Regions from separate parts of the Paenibacillus sp. NPDC056722 genome, predicted to be linked through region 1. Evidence: riboswitches for the same ligand, from Rfam matches in the RefSeq annotation. Region 1 holds a riboswitch; the other holds the start of a gene.
The links. Region 1 has a riboswitch for cobalamin ahead of metE (5-methyltetrahydropteroyltriglutamate--homocysteine S-methyltransferase). Riboswitches for the same ligand answer to the same signal wherever they lie in the genome.

Region 1 (7,323 bases):
CGATCGGACTGGCTATCCTGCATAGCCTATTTGCTTTTATCGCCCTGCAGCGCCTGTTCTACTTATCGATCGTGACCGAGACTGGTGCGGTGCTGGCGGTTTATTTTGTCGCGCAGGTATTGTATTTCTTCTTCATCCGGAGTCGTTACTTGCGCAATCTGAAGAAAAATTTAAGGAGGATTTAACATGGACCTGCTCATGATTATTAAAGCAATTATTCTTGGCATCGTCGAAGGTATAACCGAGTTTGCTCCCGTATCCTCTACTGGTCATATGATTATTGTGGATGATATGTGGCTGCGGTCACAGGCATTTCTGGGCCAACATACGGCAAATACATTTAAAGTAGTTATTCAGCTAGGCTCGATCCTGGCGGTTGTAGTGATTTTCTGGAAAAGATTTATTGATCTGCTGGGCTTGAAGCGGTTCAGCCGCAAAGAAATGCAGCCTGTGCCGGATGGACAGCCACAGTTGCCTGCCGGTGAAGGGCATCTAAAGCTTCGCATGGTGCTGATTGGTCTCATTCCTGCCGGAGTCCTTGGCGTACTGACGGAGAACTACATTGATGACCATCTGTTTTCGACGGCAACTGTATTGATTGGTCTCGTCATCGGTGCGGTATTTATGATTTGTGCCGATCGTTTCGCCCCAAAGAAGGTTCAGACCGAAACGGTCGATCAAGTGACATACAAGCAGGCGCTGGGCGTTGGCCTGATGCAGTGCTTCGCCCTGTGGCCGGGTTTTTCCCGCTCCGGTTCCACCATCTCCGGAGGTGTACTGCTGGGGATGAGCTACCGGGCAGCTGCTGACTTCACGTTCATTATGGCCGTGCCGGTCATGGCCGGAGCTACGCTAATCTCCCTGATCAAGAACTGGCAGTACTTTACGATGGATTCCTTGCCGTTCTTCATCGCTGGCTTCATAAGTGCCTTTGTTTTCGCGCTGATATCGATGCGTTTCTTCCTGAAACTGATCAATCGGGTCAAGCTGATGCCCTTCGCGATCTACCGAATTGTGCTGGCAGCAGTGGTGTATATTATTTTCTTCTAACTGGCTATAAGGATTCCGTATAACTGCTACACTCATAATCTATTGCGGTTTACTTGGTATTCCAGTATGATGACGTTATATTCATTCCCGAAACTGAATAACGGATACAGGTGCCTGCCGGATGCCAAGGCATACCGGATGGCTTAATAGGGAAGTTCGGTGCAAGACCGACGCGGTCCCGCCACTGTAACGGAAGAGTCTTCAGCAACCCTCGTCACTGGCAGCATATGCTGTTCGGGAAGACGGCTGGAGATGTAGACGCCGCAGCCAGGAGACCTGCCTGTTTCGACAGCACAGCTTTACCTACGGAAGATAGGACGGTGTTAGACCAGCTACCAGTATGTATAATACTAGGGCGTCTTTCCCTCTGACTTCTTACAGGGAGAGACGCCTTTTTTGGGTATAAAACATGACGCATATAGATTATTAGTGAGATAAGGGAGGAACCTAGGAATGACGCAAACAGTAAAAGTAAGTAACCTCGGGTACCCGAGAATCGGGAAAAACCGTGAATGGAAAAAGAACCTGGAGACCTTCTGGTCCGGCCAAAAAAATGAAGCTGAATTCCGTTCCGAAATGGAAAGAATCCAGCTTGAGCATTTGCAGACACAAAAAGAAGCCGGTATTGATCTGATTCCGGTCAATGATTTCACATTCTACGACCACGTGCTGGATGCAGCCGTAATGTTCGGAATTGTACCTCCACGGTATGAATACGATGGCGGAGACATCGGACTGGACCTTTACTTCGCAATGGCCCGCGGTAACGCTACAGCTACTGCATGCGAAATGACTAAATGGTTCAACACGAACTATCACTATATCGTTCCAGAGATCGGCAACCAAACGCCGCGTCTGACTGAGAACAAGCCACTTGCGGCTTATCGTTTTGCTAAAGCGCAAGCCGGTATCGAAGGCAAGCCGGTTGTCATCGGCCTTTACACCTTCCTGAAGCTGTCCAAAGGCTTCCAGCCATCTGAAACGGCTGAAATCGCGAAGCGTTTCTTGCCAGTATATGTGCAACTGCTTCAAGAGCTGAAGCAAGAAGGCGTGAAATGGGTACAAGTGGACGAGCCTGCGGTAGTAACCGGGCTTACCAATGAAGATATCAGCCTGCTTGAGACGATTTATGCAGAAATCGCTGCAGCTGTGCCTGGATTGAACATCATCCTGCAAACTTACTTCGAAGCTGCTGAACCGCTTGAAGCACTTCTTAAGCTACCTGTACAAGGTCTGGGTCTGGACTTCGTACACGATGGCGGTACAAACCTCGAATCCATCGAGCGTCTGGGCTGGCCGGAAGACAAGATTCTCGGCGTTGGTATCATCGACGGACGTAACATCTGGCGCTCCGATCTGGATGCTAAGCTGGCTCTGCTGGACAAACTGGCGACTCATGTTAGCTTGGACCGTGTGTTCCTGCAACCATCCTCCAGCTTGCTGCATGTACCGGTAACCGTAGAAGGCGAAGACAAGGTGAAATCCGTAATCAAGAACGCTCTGGCATTCGCGAACGAGAAGCTGGTTGAACTGAAGCTGATCAGCTCTGCACTGGAAAACCGTGATGCTGTTGCTGCCGAGCTGCAAGCTAGCCGCGATGCACTTGCTACCTTCCGTGCCCTGCCTGAGCGCGGCCGTGAAGATATCGCTGCAGAAGTGCGCAAGCTGGCTGAACTTCCTGCAAACCGTAACCTGCCATTCGCAGAGCGTGTGAAAGTACAACAGGAGAAATGGAATCTGCCGTTGCTGCCAACAACAACGATCGGAAGCTTCCCGCAAACACCAGAAGTTCGCCAAGCACGTCTCAAATGGCGCAAAGGGGTATGGAACCAAGAGCGTTATGATCAATATATCCGTGATCAAATCGACGAAGTCATCACTTTCCAAGAGAAGCTCGGACTGGATGTACTCGTACACGGTGAATTCGAACGTACAGACATGGTTGAATTCTTCGGTGAGAAGCTGGCTGGATACTTGTTCACTCGCAACGGCTGGGTGCAATCCTATGGTTCCCGCTGCGTGAAGCCGCCAGTAATCTATGCTGACGTTGCTTTCATCGAGCCAATGACCGTTAAAGAGAGCGTCTATGCACAATCCCGCACCAAGCTTCCGGTAAAAGGCATGCTGACTGGACCGGTAACGATCCTGAACTGGTCGTTCGTCCGCGATGACTTGAGCCGTGAAGAAGTAGCGAACCAAATCGCAATTGCACTGCGTCATGAAGTGAAGGCGTTGGAAGACGCTGGAGTTGAGATGATCCAAGTGGATGAGCCAGCGATCCGTGAAGGTCTGCCGCTGAAGCCAGAAGACCGTCAGCACTACCTGGATTGGTCGGTTAAAGCGTTCCGTATCTCCACTTACGATGTCAAAGACACAACTCAAATTCATACGCATATGTGCTATAGCGAGTTCAACAACATGATCGATTCCATTTCCGATATGGATGCTGACGTTATCTCCATTGAGACTTCCCGTAGCCATGGCGAACTGATCGTGAGCTTTGAGGAGCAAGACTACGATAAAGGCATCGGCCTTGGCGTATACGACATCCACAGCCCGCGTGTCCCAGCTGTAGAGGAAATGACAGTCAACATCGACCGCGCTCTGCGTGTACTGGAACCAGAATTGTTCTGGATCAACCCAGACTGCGGACTCAAGACCCGCGGATGGGCAGAAACCGAAAGCGCCCTGCGCAACATGGTTGAGGCCGCTGCGATCGCAAGAGCCAAGACTAGCCCAAGCAAAGTGTAAATACCGCGCTGTAAGCTATGAAATAGCAGCGGAAAAAGATAACCAGCAGATCTCCCTTCGTGGGGGGCCTGCTGGTTTTTTGTTATTGGGCACTAGAATTGGCCCGGTTCACTCAGGCCACTTTAGCTGACTTGAGTTAGGCTAAACAGGAAGTGAGCAAGAGCATACAAAAGGAGAGCAAGAGCTTAGGAAAGAGGGTGAAGCGCATATAGCAGGGGGCAAGGGCGTGGGAGGGTGAGTAAGAACATATAGTAGGTGAGCGTAGGGGAAAGATGAGTAAGAACATACAGTAGGCGAGCGTAGGGAAGGAGAGTATGGGCACAGCAGGGAGAATAAGAGCATGGAGTGGGCGAGGAACAGTTACAATCGAGTGGCGAACGAGAGGATGTGTCAGGTGAGCAGGAGCAAGCAGCAGATAAGCGAGAGAATGCGTCAGGTGAGCAGGGGCAAGCAGCAGATAAGCGAGAGATTGCGTCAGGTGAGCAGAAGCAAGCAGTAGATAAGCAAGTGCCTACTGCATGCAAACAAGATCATGCTGTAGACAAGCAAGAGCATACAGCAGTAAGCAAGGTTGTGTAGACTGCAAAGGGTGTGTCCACGTCTTCTGGCGTTTAGGACAACTTCTTTATTGTATACTTTTTTTAGCGATACACTTGATAATAATTCTCATTCTTGATAGAATAAATGAGAAAAGAAGGAACCGTGGAGGGTTCCTTCCGGGTAGGCTTACTTGCTCTCGAATGTTTTACAATCTGTTTCTTCCGCACGTGTTGGCTCCTTGGAGCTGTGGAAAGCAACAAAGATGGAATCAGCCTGACATTTGTTCTCCTCTGCCCAGTGGGTGCAGGAGTTGACTTCACAGATTACGTCTTTTGCCATAAGGGTTCACCTCCCCTTTAGTAAAATGACTGCATCGTTAAATGGAATGCACTGCTCGGCAAGGTGGAGCTTGTCCGAACAGAACCATGCCCTCATCCTAATTGGATGTTAGGGTTTTTGGTGTTATTTGTCTGTTAAGACACCGTAATTGTACCAAACAAAGTGACTGTTCGCAAACAGAAGCATCCTGATCAGGATACTTCTGTTTTTTGTTTTTTTACTAGGATTCTTTATCACTTTATGCAAAACTTTTAATAACATGCAACCTTCCAGCTTCTGGAATCGTCTGGGTAGAAAGAAGTATTCTACTAAATTATGGGGGTATGGCGATGCGAAAATGGGGGCTGTATGGGATTTGGTTTTTGATTTTGGTTATTGTCGTCACGGGTTGCGGATCGGCTGACAAGAACAGCAGTAATATGGCTGCGGATTCGGGAACGGCTAGCTCTGAAAGTAAATTTGACAGTGAGGCGCTGATACAAAAATCTGAGATGGCGGACAAGTCTATGTCTAATGTTTCTGCCGATTCGGACGCCAGCGCCGAGGGCGGATCAGGAGACGGTAGTACGGACACCGCAGGAGATTCTACAGCGTTAAATACCAGCAAGGCTGGTGCCGGATTTACAGGCAGTGACGTAGTAGCTGGATTGAACAAGAAGCTGATCTATCGCGCCAATCTGAACATGGAAGTGGATAACTACGCTAAGGCTCAGACTGAGGTTCGCAACATGGTGACGCTTGCCCAAGGCTATATTATCGAGTTCAACGAGAATATGTCTGAATATGAGCAGGGTGGCACTTTTATTATGAAGGTACCGGCATCTGGCTTCTCCTCTTTTTTGAGTAATCTTGAAAAAGTGAAGCATGCGAAACTCCAGCGTAGTATTCAGGGGCAGGATGTATCTGAAGAATATGTAGATCTTGAGTCCCGGCTGAAGGCTAAGCAAATGATGGAAGCCCAATATACCGAATTTATGAAAAAAGCGACCAAACCCGCTGACCTTGTCGCGTTTGCCAACGAACTGGGTTCCATCCAGGTGGAGATTGAACGGATCAAAGGGAGAATGCGTTACATTGACCAGAATGTTTCGTTTTCAACCGTAGAGCTACGTTTGTACCAAACGGACGAAAGCCTTGATGTGATGAAGAAAAAAGGTCAGGATCCACTTGGCACACGCGCATCCCAGGCGCTGAGCGGCAGTTTGAATGCGTTGTCCGTTACCTTTCAGTGGATTGTGGTGATCCTGGCCGGTGCCCTGCCAATATTAATCGGTGCAGCGCTTGTTCTAATTATCGTTTTTGCTTATCGTAGAAGAAGACAGCACCGGCAGAGTGAAGAATCTCAATTGATTCGGGAAGCGAACCGGCAGTCGGGGCGGACGCAAGAGAAAACGCCGGAAATCCGGCAGCCGTCACCGGAGATCAAACAGACGCAGGCGAAAGCAAACCAGACGCAGGCGAAAGCAGACCAGGCGCAGCTTAAGGTAGAGAAGTCACAATCGGAAGATGTGCAAGCGCCACAGGGCGGGGCTGATCCTGTGGATGACCGTGAGAATGGTAACCGTGATAAAAAGTAATGTATGCGGGTGAGAAATTTGTACCTGGAACGCGAACCTGCCTCATTTGTTGCTGAAGCTAAGTGGAGGTAGAAGGTACTGCGTTTGTTGAAAGAAAAAATTCGTTTAGAACAATCTGATGAGAATAACCAGAGTCGTTGTAAGCGAACAAGGCAGTCCGAGCAGACAGTGTTGAGCAACCAGAATAAGTAATTTAGAGACCAAGCAGCAAAGCAGAGTTAGTCGTTTGGGAGATCAAGCAGTAAAGCGGCTGAGGTGATTAAGCCTAGGCAGTGTTCACTTGAAAAATAACAGGACGGAGTCCCGTTATTTTGTCTTGGATCGTTAGGTTTTAGGGGATAACAGGAAAAAATCCTGCTATTTCTCCCGATTATACGATTAAATTTAAATCAGGCAGAATTAACAGGAGATAATCCTGTTATTGTGTGAATATCTGGAGAAATGTTTGAATTAACAGGAGAATTTCCAGTTAGCCGTCAGCGCGGAGCATGATCATCTTGTATCTTTTGGGTAAAAGTCAGAAGTGAGTAACGGGAATTAGTGATGAGCACTAGTAGTGGAAAATATTCACGACCAATTCCATTAAAAGCTTACACTTCAAGATCCAAAAAAGCCGTCAAGTCTCACGTATTTCGTGAGGCTTGGCGGCTCTGTCTTTGGCTTTGATATTACTGTGAGGAGCACAATAGCAGGTCAGCTATTCGTATTTAACGGTGTTGTATAAACAGCGTAGTGGCTCCTGTCTGTACTTATATGTCGAAGTCTTTAGTTGCTGCTCATTATTCAAACGCACACACGTACTCAAGCTCATTACTCAAGCTCGTACTCTAACGCGTGCTCGAACTCATACTCTTACCAATACCCATCCCCGCTAATTAAGCTTGCTGAAAAAGTACCCGGTATTCCCCGTATCCTTCTTCTTCAAGGTCTTCTTTGGGCACAAACCGCAGTGCAGCGGAGTTGATGCAGTAGCGCAGGCCGTTAGGGCCGGGGCCGTCGTTGAACACATGGCCGAGGTGAGAATCGGCTTCTTTACTGCGGACTTCCGTACGGACCATCAGGTGGC
Region 2 (7,323 bases), on a different contig from region 1:
ATAATGAACTGGCTGTATTTTACGAGATTGAACAAGGTAATGAAAGCTTGTATGAACAGAACAAGTACGCGGTTCTTGGCGGCTTGCTGGATTACCTCAAAGGGCCTGGCGCGCTGGAGTCACGAGTCCGGTTGAACGATATTTTTCTGGAACGATTTGACCGGGAATTTGATCAGATCAGACAAGGAGGTCTCCTGATCCCTGCGTTGATGGAGAGCTTCAAGGCTTACTATGTGCTGCCGGGACATAATTACAGGGGCCGTATCGTCGATTATTTCATTAACGGGATGCTGAACAACAGCAACCAAGGACGAGAGGACGACCTAAAGGCAGCGTATGCCATTATCGAGAGTGAAGAAGAACTGAGTGCGGCCTTTTTCAAAAAAGTGCTGGGTCAGCCGATCTTCCGCCGGAAGCTTTTGGAGCCGTATTTGGAGAACCGTCTGGCTGCCGCCGCATCAGCAGCGGATATTGCTGGCTTTGTACTCTATTGGGGACGCACGCTGCCTGAGGTGCTTCAGCAGACCTTTATTGAGGACAAGACAAAGGATTATTTATTGGAAAAGCTTCAGCGTGAAGCCAATCCTGTTGCCGCTGCAGCCGGGATTCATGAGCGTGTGGAGAAAGCTGAGAAGGACCGGCGGCGCAGCGGTGGTATCCAGCCTGAAGCGCTTGAACTTCTGCGCGGATTGGCTGCGGCCGCTGACCGTTTTGTGCTGAACCGTCTGTCTCTGGCAGAACTAACGAAGGAGCAGCTGCTGGATATTGCTTTCCTGCGTTATCCCAAGGGGGCTGCCAAATGGTATCCGCCGCTGGATCAAATCAGCAAGCAGAAGGAGAACGCCCTGCGGGCTGCCTACCGCTGGTTCGGGGAAGAGAAGCCGGATGAGGGAATCTTCGCCGGACTGACTCCGAAGGAGCTGGATGATGTGCAGCTTCTTGGACGGCGCTGGCTGAAGGAGTCAAGGTCCGCTGAACCTTTCGACCGGCTGCCGCTGGGCTTTTATTATAGCAGTCACCGTGAGGGCGGACCGCTGGATTACGAAGCGCTGCTGGAAATGGTTAACGAGAAGGCAGGTTCGGATAAAGAAACCGTCTACCGCTTCCTGGCTTGGACACAAGGCAATCCATTGTTTGTAGTCTCGAACAAGAAGCTGCAGCCGGGGTACCGCCGGGCCATTCTGAAATATTTCAATAGCTATGACCGGGAAGCTTTCAAGAATCGCGAATTCCGCAAAACCTATCTTGCAGCCGCACGACCTGCTCTGCAAACTGTATATGATGAAGCCCGCTCCCAATTGGCTTCACCGCTGGCGCGGTGGGTCAGCCGCAGCCGATTTCAAATCCTGATCTCGGGGCTCGCAATCGGAATTGTCCTGGTTATTGCAATTATAGCGTTTAGCATGCTGCGGCCCGACGGGAAAGAGAGCACGCTGCCGGAGGCCAGTCCGCAGCCAAGTCCCAACCAAACGGCTGGTACCGGTCTGCCGCCGGTCATGGCCTATCTGCTGGCACCTGACGGAGAGCAGGTGGAGGGTAGCAAGCTGCAGTTTATTTTCCCTACTGCTGCTGATTGCGATAGTTTCAAGCCGGCTGAGATTAGTGTGCTCAATACCGATGAAACCAAGACTACGTATAAAGTAACAGCTACGACCAGTACGTGCGCATTACCATCATCGGATCTAGGAGATTCTTCCGAAGAAGAGAATTCTGATGGGGGCAATGTAGCCGGAAACGCTGCTGGAACGGCAACGGATGCTCCTCCGCATTCATCTGCCAATGCCAAGGATGCAGTGACTGATCAAGCTAATAATGCTGTGAATCAGAAAGATCAGGCATCTTCAACGATTGATCCTGCTGCTTCACCTTCGCCTGCGCCAGAGGATGGACAGATAGATCAGAAAGAGGGCCCATATCAGGTAACCCTTGAGCTAGAGTCTGGGGCTGTGCTGGTGCCGGGCGACACAATTGAGGCTGGGGGCTATAAGTTGAAGTTGTCTGAGAAGGCTCCGGTACAAAGTTCTGATGAGTCTCCGGCAAAGGACGACACAAGCCCTGATCCAACGGCTACAGCAAAACCGAAAAAGAAATAATAATTGCTACTCCTGAACAGCTGCAGAGTTATGACTTGGACAAGTTATGGCTCTGCAGCATTCAGGAGCTTTTTCGCTGTGAAAATGGGCCAATACCGATTCCGGCAGTTTTTCTATGGACATACCGGGGGATTATAGCTATCATTAGGAATATTAAAATTTAATAGTAGTATACTTAATGGAGAAGGTGCAGACTCAGATGGTCTGGGTTTGCTTAAAAGGGAAGTCCGGTTCAAAATCCGGCGCGGTCCCGCCACTGTAGATGCGGAGCGACTTTTCAAAGGCCACTGTTCCTATAAAGGAGTCGGGAAGGCGGAAAGAAGCGATGAGGCATGAGCCAGGAAACCTGCCTTTTTCAAGGTGTTCCCATGCCTTCGGGGGGTGAGGCCGGGAACCAGTTGCAGATGGATGTGCTCCGGGAAAGAAATTCCCGTACGTCTGCCCTCAAGCCAAGTTTGTTCTGACCGCCCTTTATGTAGGGCGGTTTTTATGTTGTTTGTTTTCCAGCATAAACCAAAATTATAAAGAAAAGAGGTTCATGATGAAAAGAATGTTATCATCCCGGGCGCTTGCGCTTGGACTGGCGTTAGTGCTGGTCATCTCCATTCTTGGCTCTTCGCTGATACCAGCAGGACAAGCCTTCGCCGAAGCACAGCAAAGCCTTACTGATCAAGGAGCTACAGAAACTAGCGTGACAGACGCCACCTACGGCGCAGCGACGTTTACTGCTGCTGCACAAGAACAAGAAACCGTAGATGTTCAACAGGCGATTACAGACGCTATAAAGTATGTTCAGACTAAAGGAGTTACAACGGATTGGATCGCAATTAGCTATGGGCGTCTCGGGTTAAAGATACCGGATAGTTATACTGCGAGTCTTGAGAAGAGCGTGAAGAGTGCTATGACTGCTTCTTCCCCTCCTTATGTAACTACGTATGCCCGGTTGGCTCTTGCTGTTACGGCAATCGGTCGTGATGCAACCAACTTCGGCGGCTATAATCTTATTGAGCCGATTTATAATAGCAAGGACGTAGCGGCTCAAGGTATAAATGGCCCTATATATGCATTGCTAGCTATAACAGCCGGACAATATAATGTGCCTGACGATGCAGTCTGGAGCAAGGAACGGATTGCGAATAATCTCATCTCGAAACAAGATCCGTCGGGTGTATTCTCGGCTTTTGGTTCCAATGCAGATATAACGGGGATGGCGTTACAGTCTCTCTACACTTACAATGGCTTTCCTGAAGTAGAGACCGCAGGCCAGCGTGCCGTAGATTGGCTGTCCAAGAATCAGAACAAGGACGGCGGCTATGACAGCCGTTGGGGTGTGAGCAGTGAGGCTAACTCACAGGCTATTCTTGGCTTGACTACTGCTGGTATTGACCCGACAGGGCCGGAGTTCACTAAGGGACAAAATAACCTTATCACCAACCTGTTAGCTTACCAAATGCCTGATGGCGGTTTCCGTCATGCTATGTCTGGAAAATCTGATAACCTTGCTACTGAACAGGCACTGCAAGCACTTATCTCGTATCAGTTATTCCTTAAAGGGGAGAAGTTCTATAGCTTAAAGCAACCGGCTTCTCAGAAACCAGCCGTTCAGGCTTCAATTAGAATTGAAGGCCCTGAAGGAACGATTGCGCAGGGGAATGTAGAAGCGCCGACGGCCCTAAAGGCTCTGGAGGAAATTTCTAAAAAAAATAATATCCCGCTAAATATAGAGGATACTGCTTACGGTAAGTATGTTGCTGGTATAAATGGTATTGAACAAGGCTTGTACGGCAAGTCGGATGGCTGGATGTTTGCTGTCCAAAAAGATGGCTATTGGGAAATGCCAGATGTAGGTGCGGGGGATTATGTTCTTGACCCGGGACAACAAGTTGTATTTTATTATGGCGACTTCTCTAACACTAGCCTTATTAATCACGTAAATGTCTTGCCAGATTTACCGGCTCCGGGAGAAGCTTTTACGATTCAAGTCTACAAAGATGTTACGAATTGGGTTGACAATCAGCCTCAGACTAGTAACGTACCTGCCCAAGGGGTAAAGGTAGTCATTGGAGCGAACTCAGTAACTACGGACAGTGACGGTAAGGCCGTTTTTGCTGGTCTGCCCGCAGGCACTTACAACATTGAGGTTACGGGTTATAGTCAAGATTCGGCACCAACTGTGTTACGTACACTTTCAACGTTCAGCGTAACGGCAGAATCTCATTCTGCTATAACTATTGAAGGTCCGGAAGGTTCTGTAGCATCTGGAACTGTAGATGCAACAAGTCCACTTCAGGCCCTAAGAAAACTGTCTCAATCTAACAATATTCCTCTAGAAGTGACGGGGAGCGCTTGGGGCGAATATGTCTCTGCCATTAACAAAATAGAAGCAGGGAAGTATCACGGCTACGATGGCTGGATGTATGCTGTGAAAAAAGATGGACACTGGACCAGCCCGAATACCGGTGCGGGAGCATACTTGCTGCAGAGCGGAGAAGAGATCGTATTCTACTATGGGGATTACGGTATTACTTCCCTGATAGATTCCATTCAGGTAGAACCAGCACAGCCTGTAGCTGGACAGCCGTTCAAAATTCTAGTTAGAAAGAACGTTAATGACGGGAACACGGGTCAGGCGGAGTACCTGCCCATTAAGGGTGTTCAAGTTACAATAAATGGAGAAACGGCTACTACGCAGGATGACGGCAGAGCAACTTTTGCTTCTGGTAAGGCTGTTGGTGATTATGCAATAGAAGTTACGGGTTACCGCAAAGATGCGGTCCCAACAGTGGTTAGAACGGTAAGCCCAATATCCGTTGCTAAGGATAACGGCACTTCAACACCAACGCCTACACCTGCAAAATCGCAGGTCACCTTCTTGGTGGAAGGCGATGCCATTCGCGGTACGATTGTTCCGAGTACAACAGTCAATTTGAACCCGGGTGATACGCCTTATACCTTACTGGTTCGTCAGTTGGGCGGTAAAGTGGTTGCTACCGGTTCGGGCACGAGTTTATATGTTAGATCAATTGATGGCTTGGCAGAGTTCGACCGTGGTGAGAGAAGCGGTTGGATGTACTCGGTCAATGGAGTATTCCCGAACTACAGTGCAGGTGCCTATACTACGCTTGCAGATGGGGATACGGTTGCCTGGCGCTATACAACAAATCTTGGAGTCGATCTGGGTGAGCCATCCTTTGAAACCGATCCGAAGGGACCAACCACCGGTACTCCAGGAACGGGCACTGCGGTTGTCATCAGCCCGGATAATGCTCTGCCGCTCAACAAGGTGGGACAGACTACAACAGTAAGCAATGCCAATGAAAAAATGACATCTGCACAGGCAGCGGAACTGAAGCAGACTTTGGCAGCTAATACAGTATCCTTGTCGCAGGCGATTCCAGTCGGAGCAGCAGCGACATTGAAAGACACTGCCGGAGAAGTGCAGTTAAGTATTCCGGCTGGCGCAGTGTCCAGTGGTGTTACGATTAATGTAAAAGAGCTCTCCTCCAGCCGTTCCGAACTGGTATCCGGACTGTATGAATTTACTCCGGATGGCACGAAGTTCGCGAAGCCGGTGGATCTGGCCATTAAAGTACCTGTTACTACGGACCATCTGGATAACTTGACTATGGCTTGGCTGAACAAGACTACTAATGAATGGATTCCAGTTCCGACTACGGTAGATGCGAAGACTGGCATTGTTACAGGAAAAGTTAGTCACTTTACCGACTATGCAGTTATTGACCGCAGTCTATGGGAGCCACAGCAAGATCAGATTAAGAAAGATATCGCCGGGGCTGTAAAATACATTACATCCGCAGAAACAATCAGCGATTGGCAGGCCATCGGTTTGGCGCGTTCTGGCAACACTGTACCTGCTTCATACCTGAGCGGCCTGAAAGCTCAGCTGGCTGAGGCTAAAGGCGAGTTCCGCAAAGTGACCGATTATGAACGGATTGCGTTGGCTGCAGCGGCTGTGGGCAGCGATCCGCAAAGCATCAGCGGCTACAATCTTATCGAGAAAATCTACAATAATGCTAATATGATTGCTCAAGGCAGTAACGGTGTGATCTTTGCCTTGACTGCACTGGACAGTGGCGCTTACGCTGTACCTGCAAATGCGCAGTGGACACGTGAACGCCTGGTAGATTGGCTTCTGAAGCAACAAACGAAGGAAGGCGGCTTCCCGTTGTCGGTTGGCGGTGCTGCTGACATTGATATTACTGCTATGGCCGTAACGGCCCTGTCTAATTACAAGGATCAAGCGCTCGTAAAAGCGGCCATTGAGAAAGCGCTCGGCTGGCTATCCTCTCAGCAGTTGGAGAACGGCGGTTACAAGTCGTACGGCGCTGAGAACAGCGAAAGTGTGTCACAGGTGATAATTGCCTTGACAGCAGTGGGTACAGGTCTTAACGATCCGCGTTTTGTGAAAGCTAAAGGTGGTCTGCTAAGCAATCTGGCGTCGTTCAGACAAGGTGATGGTGGTTATGCACATGCTTTGAGTGACAAGACCAGCAATAGCATTGCAACAGAACAGGCGTTACTAGCACTGGCAGCTTACGACCGTTTCTTGAATGATAAGGACAAATTGTATAGCTTCTCCGCTGCACCGGTGGTTACGACTCCGGTTCCAGGCGTGACCTTTGCCGATGAAGGACAAATCTCAGCCTGGGCTCTGAAATCGGTGCATACTGCGTATGACAACAAATTGATGCAGGGAGTAAGTGCTGACAGTCTTGTATTTGCGCCAAAAGCTAATATTACACGGGCGCAGTTTGCAGCATTGTTGCTCCGATTGACAGGCAACCAGCCTGCAAATGCTTCCTCAGCTTCGGTATTCAGCGATGTACAACCAGGGGCTTGGTACTACGGGGATGTTATCAAGGCGAAGGAGCTTGGCATCATTGATGGTGTCAGCAAGACAACATTCAATCCGAACGGCACTATAACCCGTCAGGATATGGCTGTGATGATTGCCAGAGCCTTCAAGCTTGAAGCTCCGGTGAATAAGCCAAGCTTCAAAGACGAAGTGAGCATCAGCATGTATGCACTAGGATCTGTGCAGTCTGTGTCTGAATTGGGATACATGACTGGCTTTGGCGGATCGTTTGACCCATCCGCACCAGTAACCAGAGAAATGGCGGCGGTGGTTGCGGTAAGACTGCCTTAGGATCTTTCGGGTAGTGTCTGAAAAAGTATTTTGAATCATATAGTGAAAAGGATGGAACGGGGG

Region 2: linked by a shared signal. The riboswitch ahead of ACFRAM_RS19795 (DUF4430 domain-containing protein) and the one ahead of metE (5-methyltetrahydropteroyltriglutamate--homocysteine S-methyltransferase) in region 1 are both predicted to bind cobalamin.

The regions. Positions count from the first base shown of each region.
Region 1 is NZ_JBHTYV010000003.1:247,703-255,025, reverse strand. Features, by position in the region: gene ACFRAM_RS09755 (FtsX-like permease family protein) at 1-185, shown strand, start outside; gene ACFRAM_RS09750 (undecaprenyl-diphosphate phosphatase) at 187-1,050, shown strand; cobalamin riboswitch at 1,142-1,348, shown strand; gene metE (5-methyltetrahydropteroyltriglutamate--homocysteine S-methyltransferase) at 1,504-3,801, shown strand; gene ACFRAM_RS09740 (hypothetical protein) at 4,147-4,380, shown strand; gene ACFRAM_RS09735 (DUF1540 domain-containing protein) at 4,528-4,680, opposite strand; gene ACFRAM_RS09730 (DUF4349 domain-containing protein) at 5,010-6,257, shown strand; gene msrA (peptide-methionine (S)-S-oxide reductase MsrA) at 7,133-7,323, opposite strand, start outside.
Region 2 is NZ_JBHTYV010000008.1:196,641-203,963, reverse strand. Features, by position in the region: gene ACFRAM_RS19800 (GAP1-N2 domain-containing protein) at 1-2,093, shown strand, start outside; cobalamin riboswitch at 2,262-2,461, shown strand; gene ACFRAM_RS19795 (DUF4430 domain-containing protein) at 2,632-7,260, shown strand.